Regions from separate parts of the Streptomyces sp. Root1310 genome, predicted to be linked through region 3. Evidence: riboswitches for the same ligand, from Rfam matches in the RefSeq annotation. Region 3 holds a riboswitch; each other region holds the start of a gene.

What was found. A riboswitch is a leader RNA that binds a small molecule or an ion and turns the genes downstream of it on or off. The one in region 3 is predicted to bind cyclic di-AMP.
Positions count from the first base shown of each region.
Region 1: it holds a riboswitch for cyclic di-AMP, as region 3 does, so the genes downstream of both, ASD48_RS38305 (M23 family metallopeptidase) here and ASD48_RS33830 (M23 family metallopeptidase) in region 3, are expected to answer to the same signal.
Region 2: it holds a riboswitch for cyclic di-AMP, as region 3 does, so the genes downstream of both, ASD48_RS18865 (transglycosylase SLT domain-containing protein) here and ASD48_RS33830 (M23 family metallopeptidase) in region 3, are expected to answer to the same signal.
Region 4: it holds a riboswitch for cyclic di-AMP, as region 3 does, so the genes downstream of both, ASD48_RS07455 (transglycosylase family protein) here and ASD48_RS33830 (M23 family metallopeptidase) in region 3, are expected to answer to the same signal.

Region 1 covers NZ_LMEQ01000033.1:459,611-461,802, forward strand. Annotated here, with positions in the region: gene ASD48_RS38295 (dihydrofolate reductase family protein) at 1-297, shown strand, start outside; tRNA gene ASD48_RS38300 (tRNA-Met) at 369-442, shown strand; cyclic di-AMP (ydaO/yuaA leader) riboswitch at 836-1,004, shown strand; gene ASD48_RS38305 (M23 family metallopeptidase) at 1,012-2,034, shown strand.
Region 2 covers NZ_LMEQ01000012.1:165,160-167,351, reverse strand. Annotated here, with positions in the region: gene ASD48_RS18870 (polyprenyl synthetase family protein) at 1-290, opposite strand, end outside; cyclic di-AMP (ydaO/yuaA leader) riboswitch at 934-1,160, shown strand; gene ASD48_RS18865 (transglycosylase SLT domain-containing protein) at 1,164-1,637, shown strand; gene ASD48_RS18860 (HAD family hydrolase) at 1,822-2,192, opposite strand, start outside.
Region 3 covers NZ_LMEQ01000032.1:128,480-130,671, forward strand. Annotated here, with positions in the region: gene ASD48_RS33825 (pitrilysin family protein) at 1-735, shown strand, start outside; cyclic di-AMP (ydaO/yuaA leader) riboswitch at 955-1,123, shown strand; gene ASD48_RS33830 (M23 family metallopeptidase) at 1,138-1,881, shown strand; gene ASD48_RS33835 (GntR family transcriptional regulator) at 2,070-2,192, shown strand, end outside.
Region 4 covers NZ_LMEQ01000001.1:1,731,631-1,733,822, reverse strand. Annotated here, with positions in the region: gene ASD48_RS07460 (transglycosylase family protein) at 1-939, shown strand, start outside; cyclic di-AMP (ydaO/yuaA leader) riboswitch at 1,144-1,330, shown strand; gene ASD48_RS07455 (transglycosylase family protein) at 1,334-2,050, shown strand.

The sequences.
Region 1 (2,192 bases), on a different contig from region 3:
GTCGTGCATGCCGAGGAGGCCGCCCTCGCGAAGCTCGACCCCGCCGACCCCCGGCTGGCCGGCGCCACCGTCTACAGCAGTCTCGAACCGTGCGCGCGCCGCTCCTCCCGCCCGGCCCCCTGCGCCCGCCTCATCCTCGACGCCGGGGTGCGCAGGGTGGTCACGGCCTGGCGCGAGCCGGACACCTTCGTCACGGAGGCGGACGGAACCGGCCTGCTGACGGCCCGGGGCGTCGACGTCCTCGTGTTCCCGGAGTACGAGGAGCGGGCGAAGGAGCCGAACCGCCACCTCCTCTGAGGTCACCGGGGCCCCGCGAATCAACCGATGTGCTTTCTGCCCCGCCGATGGCGTACAGTTGTATTCATCGCCGCGGGGTGGAGCAGCTCGGTAGCTCGCTGGGCTCATAACCCAGAGGTCGCAGGTTCAAATCCTGTCCCCGCTACTGATTGACCGAAGGCCGGAATCCGAAAGGGTTCCGGCCTTCGGCGTTTCGTCGACCACTCCGACTACTTCGCCCCCTCCGACTGGTCCGACTGGTCCGGCAGCTCTGACAGCTCCGACGACTCCGACGGCTCTGACCCCTTCCTCACTCTTGGTGACCGGTCGACCGCCCTGCGCATAACAACTGGGTCACCATCAAAACCCGTGTGACTGACGAAGCGTTTCCGGGGCATGGCGAGGCGCGGCCAACTCGCCCGTTTTTCACCGCTGGTAGCCCAAAAGTCCAGGCCGGAAATGTTGTTGATCAAGAGGAACAGCTTGGAAACCCACCCCCGGGTCTATTAACGTTCGATAACGCAGCGCGGTCGTCCCAGCCGGCACCAGAGTCGGCTCCGTGCGGCATGTGCCGAATCCCGCAAGGGAACCGGGGAACCACCACCATGGGGTGAATCACGCGGAAGCCGTCGTGAACTCGCAGAGTCCACGACCGGTATACGCGCGTAGGAGACCTTCCCGCTCCGAACCCGTCAGCTAACCCGGTAGGCGACGGAAGGAAAGGAGTGCGCCCGCGTGGCGTCCAACCCGCCTGCCCCCGAGGCCCCGTACGTCCCCGGCCAGCGGTCCACCGAGACCTTCGGCTACGGCGACTACCGCACCGACGAGGGACCTTGGGAGGAGTGGAACCCCACCGCGGAGTCCACTCGCCCGGTACGCGGCAAGCACCGCGTCGCCAAGCAGCGCGGCGGCGGATTCGCCCGCAGCTCCACCGTTCTCGGCGTCGGCGTCATAGCCGCCGTCAGCGCGGGTGGGATGGCCAGCGCCAACACCGGCAAGGCCCCGGTCTCCATCTCGATGCCGGACCTGCCCAACGTGGGCTCGCTCATCACCGACGACGAGCCCGCCCCGGAAGCCGCCCCGGCCCTCGCCAGCTTCGGCTCCGAGGCCGCCGTGGACACCGAGGAGAGCGCCGCCGACGCCGGCGAGGCACTGCGCAGCCGGATCATGGCGCAGGCCGAGTCGCAGCAGTCCCAGGTCGAGGTCAAGGCCCTCGCCGCAGCGGCCAAGGCCGAGGCCGACGCCGCCGCCAAGGCCGAGAAGGAGGCGGAGGCCAAGGCCGCCGCCGCGAAGAAGAAGGCCGCCGAGGAAGCCGCCGCCAAGGCCGAGGCCGCGCGCCTCGCCGAGCTGGCCAAGCAGTACACGCTGCCGACCTCCTCGTACACCATCACCTCGACGTTCGGTCAGGCCGGTTCGCTCTGGTCCTCCGGCTACCACACGGGTCTCGACTTCGCTGCGCCGACGGGCACGCTCATCAAGGCCGTCCACAGCGGCACCATCACCGAGGCCGGCTGGGCCGGTTCCTACGGCTACCGCACCATCCTGACCCTGGACGACGGCACCGAGCTGTGGTTCTGCCACCAGTCGTCGATCAGCGTCAGCGTCGGCCAGAAGGTCGCCACCGGCGATGTGATCGGCCGGGTGGGCGCGACCGGGAACGTCACCGGGGCCCACCTCCACCTCGAGGTCCACCCCGGCGGCAGCGCCGACGGCATCGACCCGGCGGCCTGGCTGCGCGGCAAGGGCCTCAACCCCTGAGCCGTCCCTGCGGAGCCCCTGAGCCGTCCCTCCAGGAACCCTGAGTCTTTCGCTCGGCTTCCCCGAGCCGGTTCGTCCGGTCACCCTGATAGATCCTGATCCACCCCGAGCCACCCCGAGCCACCCTGATCCGAACAACAGCCCTGGCGCCCTCCGCG
Region 2 (2,192 bases), on a different contig from region 3:
ATCACGTCGTCGTGGTACAGCGTGGCCAGGTGGGTCAGCTCCACCACGACGGCCGAGGGCACCACACCCGGCGCGTACGGGTCCCCGAACTGCGACGCGAGCACCACGAGCAGCGGCCGGAACCGCTTCCCGCCCGCGCGTACGAGGTGCTGGGCGGCCTCCGTGATGAACGGGACCGCGCTCTTGGTGGCCTCGAGCAAGCCTTCCTCGACAGCCGCCAATCCGGCCTGGACATCGGCTTCCAGAGCCTGGTCCCGCACGCTCAGCCCGAACGGCCCGACGACGGTCACGAGGGGTCTCCTGTCTGCTGGTGTCTACTGGCGATTACGCGGTTTGTCGATAGGTCTCTGCCATCACTCAAGTCAGCGTATCCGGTCACGTTTCGATCACCGATAGCCCCCACGTCCCGCGGGCTCGAATGGACTCGCCCGGGAGGCCCCCGCAGGCCAGGCGGTATCGGATCACGCCCGATATGTTTTTGATCAGCTCATATGAGCGGACATGGAGAGAGTTACCGGGAACCCGGGATTCATGTCCCGGACCGGGTCTCCCGTCGGGCCGACGGTCCCGCGCGCCCCTCTCCCCACGTGACGACGATCACGCATTCTCCTCACCCTTCCCCCGCGACGCGTCGGGCGCGAGGGGAGGCGATCCCCCTCCGCCCCCTCCACCACTCATCGCCGGTGCTTTAACGATGAGTTGGGACTAATGCCCGATTCGCCACTCTTGTGCAAGCTGGTGAGTTGGCTCACTCCCCACGAAGATCCGGCTCAGGTCCCCCCTTCACCGATTCTCCGCACCCCTCAAGCAAGTTGAAGCTTTGCACCCACAAAGGATCAAGCACCCCATAGGCCACAGACCAAGGTCAATAGGGGTGATCTGTGAATCCGGTACTTGTTTCGGACATGTGCTCTCGCATACGTTCCCGGCCTGTCGGGCGGAACGCCGAATCCTGCCGCCGCCCGCACACCCATCGATAACGCTCGGCAGGAGCGGGGGAACCAGGTAAGTCGCCGAAACGGATTTCCGGATGTCTTGGACACACAAGACGTTTCGGGCAGGCCGTACGGCTTGGGGTAAAGCCGCGACCGTCAGGACGCGACCGGGCAGCTCCCGCCCGAACCCGACAGCTCACCTCGCAGGCGCCGGAGAGGAAATTCGACATGCCCGCTGCCGCTCAGCCGCGCCGCAACCGTTTCATCCGCACGATCGCCGTCGCCGCCACCGGCGCGGCCGTGCTCGCTCTCCCCGTCCTCGGGGCGACCACCGCCTCCGCGGCGACCCCGGCCGTCTCCACGGCCACCAGCCTCGGCTACGCCAACAACCTCGACGGCTGGATCCGCGCCTCCCTCCAGGTCATGGGGCAGCACGGCATCCCGGGGACGTACAACGGCATCTACCGCAACGTCATCCGCGAGTCCTCCGGCAACCCCTACGCCATCAACCTCTGGGACTCCAACGCGGCCGCGGGCATCCCGTCCAAGGGGCTGCTGCAGGTCATCGACCCGACCTTCCGCGCCTACCACGTCAACGGCACGTCGTGGGACTCGTACGACCCGGTCGCGAACATCACCGCCGCCTGCAACTACGCGGCCGCGCGTTACGGCTCGATCGACAACGTGTTCGGCGCGTACTGACCGTCCCGCCGGCCGGTCACCGGCTGGCGGCCGCCGGGGCCCGGGGCTCGGCGGCCGCCGGCCCGGTAGCCAGTAGCCGCCAGCCGGTAGTCGCCAGCCGACAGGCGTTGGCAGGCGACCGGTGGCCGGTAGAGGTCGCCCGTAGCCCGTAGCCGGTAGCCGGTAGCCGGTAGCCGGTAGCCGGTTACGGAAACATTTGTTCGAGGACGACGGCCACGCCGTCGTCCTCGTTCGATGTCGTCACCTCGTCGGCCACCGCCTTGAGCTCGGGATGGGCGTTGGCCATGGCGACCCCCCGGGCCGCCCAGTCGAACATCGGGATGTCGTTGGGCATGTCCCCGAAGGCGACGGTGTCCTCGGGCCGCAGCCCCAGGCGTTCGGCGGCCAGGGCCAGCCCCGTCGCCTTGGTGATCCCGCAGGGCTGGAGTTCGACCGTGCCCGGCCCCGACATGGTGACCGTGGCCAGCGAGCCGACCACCGAGCGGGCCGTCGACGCCAACTCGTCGTCGGACAGCGTGGGATGGCGCAGCAGCACCTTGCTGATCGGCTCGCACC
Region 3 (2,192 bases):
GGTGTCGACCTGGAGGCGCTCCTCGGCGACACCCTGGGCGCCTGGACGGGCTCCTCGGCCCAGCCGCGGCCCGTGCCGCCGGTGACCGCCGACGACGCCGGCCGGGTCGTCATCGTGGACCGTCCCGGCGCCGTCCAGACGCAGCTGCTGATCGGCCGGATCGGCGCCGACCGGCACGACCGTGTGTGGCCCGCTCAGGTGCTCGGCACGTACTGCCTCGGTGGCACCCTCACCTCCCGCCTGGACCGCGTCCTGCGCGAGGAGAAGGGCTACACCTACGGTGTCCGCGCGTTCGGGCAGGTCCTGCGGTCCGCCCCGGACGGCTCGGGCGCCGCGATGCTCGCCATCAGCGGCTCCGTCGACACCCCGAACACCGGTCCCGCTCTGGACGACCTGTGGAAGGTGCTGCGCACCCTCGCCGCCGAGGGGCTGACCGACGCCGAGCGTGACGTCGCCGTGCAGAACCTGGTCGGTGTGGCGCCGCTGAAGTTCGAGACCGCGGCGGCCGTCGCCGGAACGCTGGCGGACCAGGTCGAGCAGCACCTGCCCGACGACTTCCAGGCCACGCTGTACCAGCAGCTCGCCGCGACCGGCACGGTGGAGGCCACCGCGGCGGCCGTGAACGCCTTCCCGGTGGACCGCCTGGTGACCGTCCTCGTCGGTGACGCGGCCCAGATCAAGGAGCCGGTCGAGGCCCTCGGCATCGGCGAAGTGAAGGTCGTGCCCGCGGAGTAGGCAAAGGCCGTGTCCGCGGAGTAGGCGGCGGCACGCGCGTGTGGGGGCCCTGGTCGACCGAGCGTCACCAGGGCCTCCGTATGTCCGAATTGATGCGGAGGTTGCCCGTCTGCCCTGTGGGATGCGCTACAAAAACCGGGATCCGTTTGAGGATTGAAACCCGCGCCGCTTAGCTTCATCCGGACTGTTCGTCAGGCAGTGCGCCGCAGCCGCGGCACCGGACAGTCATCGCCGAGTCCCCGTACGGCGCGAGCCAGGGGAGCCGGGGACCCACTTGTGAAGTCCCTGGGGTGAATCGGACGCCCGCGCGTGAACGCGAGGGGGTCCGTAGGAGACCTTCCTGCTCCGAACCCGTCAGCTAACCCGGTAGGCGAGAGGGAAGGAAAGGACACACCCGACTTCATGGCGTTCACCTGCGCGCCCGGCAAGCATCGTCGTCCCGGCCGGATGCAGCGGACCACCGCTCGCGCGGCGGGCGTCGCGGCGCTCACCACCACCGGCGTGATGGCCACCGTCGCCGCCTCCCCGGCCCTCGCCGCCGAGCCCAGCCCCGAGCAGACCGGGCTGATCCCCGTCGTCACCGCCTCCGAGGCCGTCGCGGAGCAGGTCGACGACCAGGTCGCCGTGCAGAAGCACGCGGCCTTCGAGGAGGCCGCCCGGCAGGCCGCCGCCAAGAAGGCCGTGGAGGAGCGCGAGGCACGCGTGCGTGCGGCCCGCGAGGCCGAGCGCAAGCGCCTCAACACCTTCGTCTCGCCGATCACCGGCTCCTACGTGTCGACCAGCTACCAGGCCAGCAGCTCCCTGTGGTCCTCCGGCAGCCACACCGGCATCGACTTCCACGCGGCGAGCGGCACCACCGTGCACGCGGTCGGCATGGGCACCGTCGTCGAGGCCGGCTGGGGCGGGGCGTACGGCAACCAGATCGTCATCAAGATGAACGACGGGACGTACACCCAGTACGGTCACCTGTCGTCCATCGAGGTGTCGGTGGGCCAGCAGGTCACCCCGGGCCAGCGGATCGCCCTGTCCGGCGCCACCGGCAACGTCACCGGCGCGCATCTGCACTTCGAGGCCCGCACCACCGCGGAGTACGGCTCGGACATCGACCCGGTCGCCTACCTCCGCAACCACGGCGTGAACGTCTGACGACCCACGGCGACAGATCGTCTTGCCCCGGCCCTCCCGGCCGGGGCTTTCGCCGTTTTCGAGGCACTGCTGTCCAAAAAATATCCCTGGATTCCGGCCCGCCATCGGAAATCCCCGCTCATTGCAATAGAGTCACGGAACACACGTCAATCGTCGACGTTTCACGGGGATTAAGGCGGAGGTCCGTCATGCGTATTCCGGCGCACTCGGTGTGCACGGCCATTCGGGACGACATCGTCGCGGGTGTCTACGAGCGCGGCAGCCGCCTCACCGAGGAACTCCTCGCCCGCCGCTACGGCGTTTCCCGCGTC
Region 4 (2,192 bases), on a different contig from region 3:
ACGGGCTCCGCCATCGCCATCCCGCTGCTCGCCGCCTCCGGCGCCAGTGCGGCGGACGGCACGGTGTGGGACAAGGTGGCGCAGTGCGAGACCGGCGGCTCGTGGAGCGCCGACGAGGGCGGTGGCGAGTACGGCGGCCTGAACCTCACCCAGAAGGACTGGGAGGCGAACGGCGGCCTCGACTACGCGACCAGCCCCGACCTGGCCAGTCGCAGCCAGCAGATCGCCGTCGCGCAGAAGGTGCTCGCGGCCGAGGGGATCGGCGCGTGGGGCACCTGCGGGCTGACCTCCGGGCTCACCCAGGAGAACGGCGCGCTGAACGTGGACACCGGCGTGGCGGACGACTCGTCCGACTCATCCGGGTCCTCCGGATTGTCCGACCTGTCCAGGGGGTTGTCCGGATCCTCGGGCTCGTCGTCCGACGAGGACTCCTCGTCCGACTCGTCCGACTCGTCCGCTGATTCCTCCGGTTCGCCTTCGGCGTCCGCTTCCTCCCCTTCGTCCTCTTCCTCCGCCGCAGCGGAGGACTCCGGGACGTCCGGCGGTTCCGGCGGCCGGAGCGACGGCTCGACGGGCGACAGCTCGCCCACGGCGACCCCGGGTGCGGACGACTCGGACAAATACGTCCAGGACGAAGGTTCTTGGAGCCTCGTCGACACGGGCTCCCTCGGCTCGGGCAAGCACCGCGGCGCCACCGCGGACGAGGCCGCGACCAAGAGCGCGACCGACACCGGCGCGGACGGCACCACCACCGCCTCCGCCGGCCGGCACGCCGCGGCCACCTATGTCGTCCAGGAGGGCGACTCCCTCGCGTCCATCGCCGACTCCCTTGGTATCGACGGCGGATGGCGCGCCCTCTACGCCGAGAACCAGGACCTCATCGGCGTCGACCCGAGCAACATCGCCGCCGGTCAGACCCTCGACACAGGGGTGGAATAGGGCGCAAAGCCCAAGAAAAACAGCGGGAGTTCACGTCACGCTTCGCGCCGAATGTCCGGTTTGGTGAAAGTGTGGGATGAGTCTCAGAAGCCCTGATCGTCTTTGAAATTCCGCCGATCGCGTGTCTACGGTCGAGGCCGCTCGGCAACCCGAGCCCCGGCCGTCGCAACGCCGAATCCTGCCAGCGGCGAACCGGGAACAGTCGTCGCGCAAGCGCCGTAGGCAGGAGCGGGGGACCCAAGGTAAGTGCCGCGCCGGTCGGTTGACCGGAACGGCTCGGGGTGAAGCCACACCTCCCACGGAGCAGCGCTCCGAAGGGCGAGGAAGTGGCCGGGCAACTCACACGGCCCGAACCCGACAGCTCACCTCGCAGGCGTCGGTGAGGGGATCCACCATGCTGTTTTCCGGTAAGGGCAAGCACCGCCGTCCGTCCAAGGCCACCCGCGTCGCCACGCTCGCCGGCGTCACCGGCGTCGCCATCGCCGCCCCGCTGATGGCGGCCGGCAACGCCTCCGCCGCCACCGCCTCCGAGTGGGACGCGGTCGCCCAGTGCGAGGCCGGCGGCAACTGGTCCATCAACACCGGCAACGGTTACTACGGCGGTCTCCAGTTCTCGGCGTCCACCTGGGCCGCGTACGGCGGCACCGCCTACGCCTCCACCGCCGACCAGGCCTCCAAGTCCCAGCAGATAGCGATCGGCGAGAAGGTCCTCGCGGGTCAGGGCAAGGGTGCCTGGCCGGTCTGCGGCACCGGCCTGTCCGGCGCCGCCTACAACGGCTCGAGCGCCGACTCCTCGGGCTCCGGCTCGTCCAGCTCCTCCGGCTCCTCCGGTTCGTCGAACAGCGGCAGCACCAGCAGCCGCTCGACCGACGAGCAGAGCTCCTCCCGCTCCACCGACCGCCCGGCCGCCTCCAAGACGGTCACCACCCCGACCGGCAAGAAGGTCAAGAAGGGTGACGGCGAGTACAAGGTCGTCAAGGGCGACACCCTCAGCTCCATCGCCGAGAAGCACAAGGTCAAGGGCGGCTGGGCGAAGCTGTTCGAGCTGAACAAGGACATCGTCACCGACGCCGACCTGATCTACCCGGGCCAGCAGCTCCACCTGAAGTGACATCGCGGGCTGAAGTGACACTGCGGCCTGCCGTGACACCGCGCCTGCCGTGACACCGTGCCTGTGTGACGCGGCATCCGAAGTGACACCTGGCCCCCAGAGAAGCCACAGCGCCCTCATATCCGAGGTCGGCACACTGAAG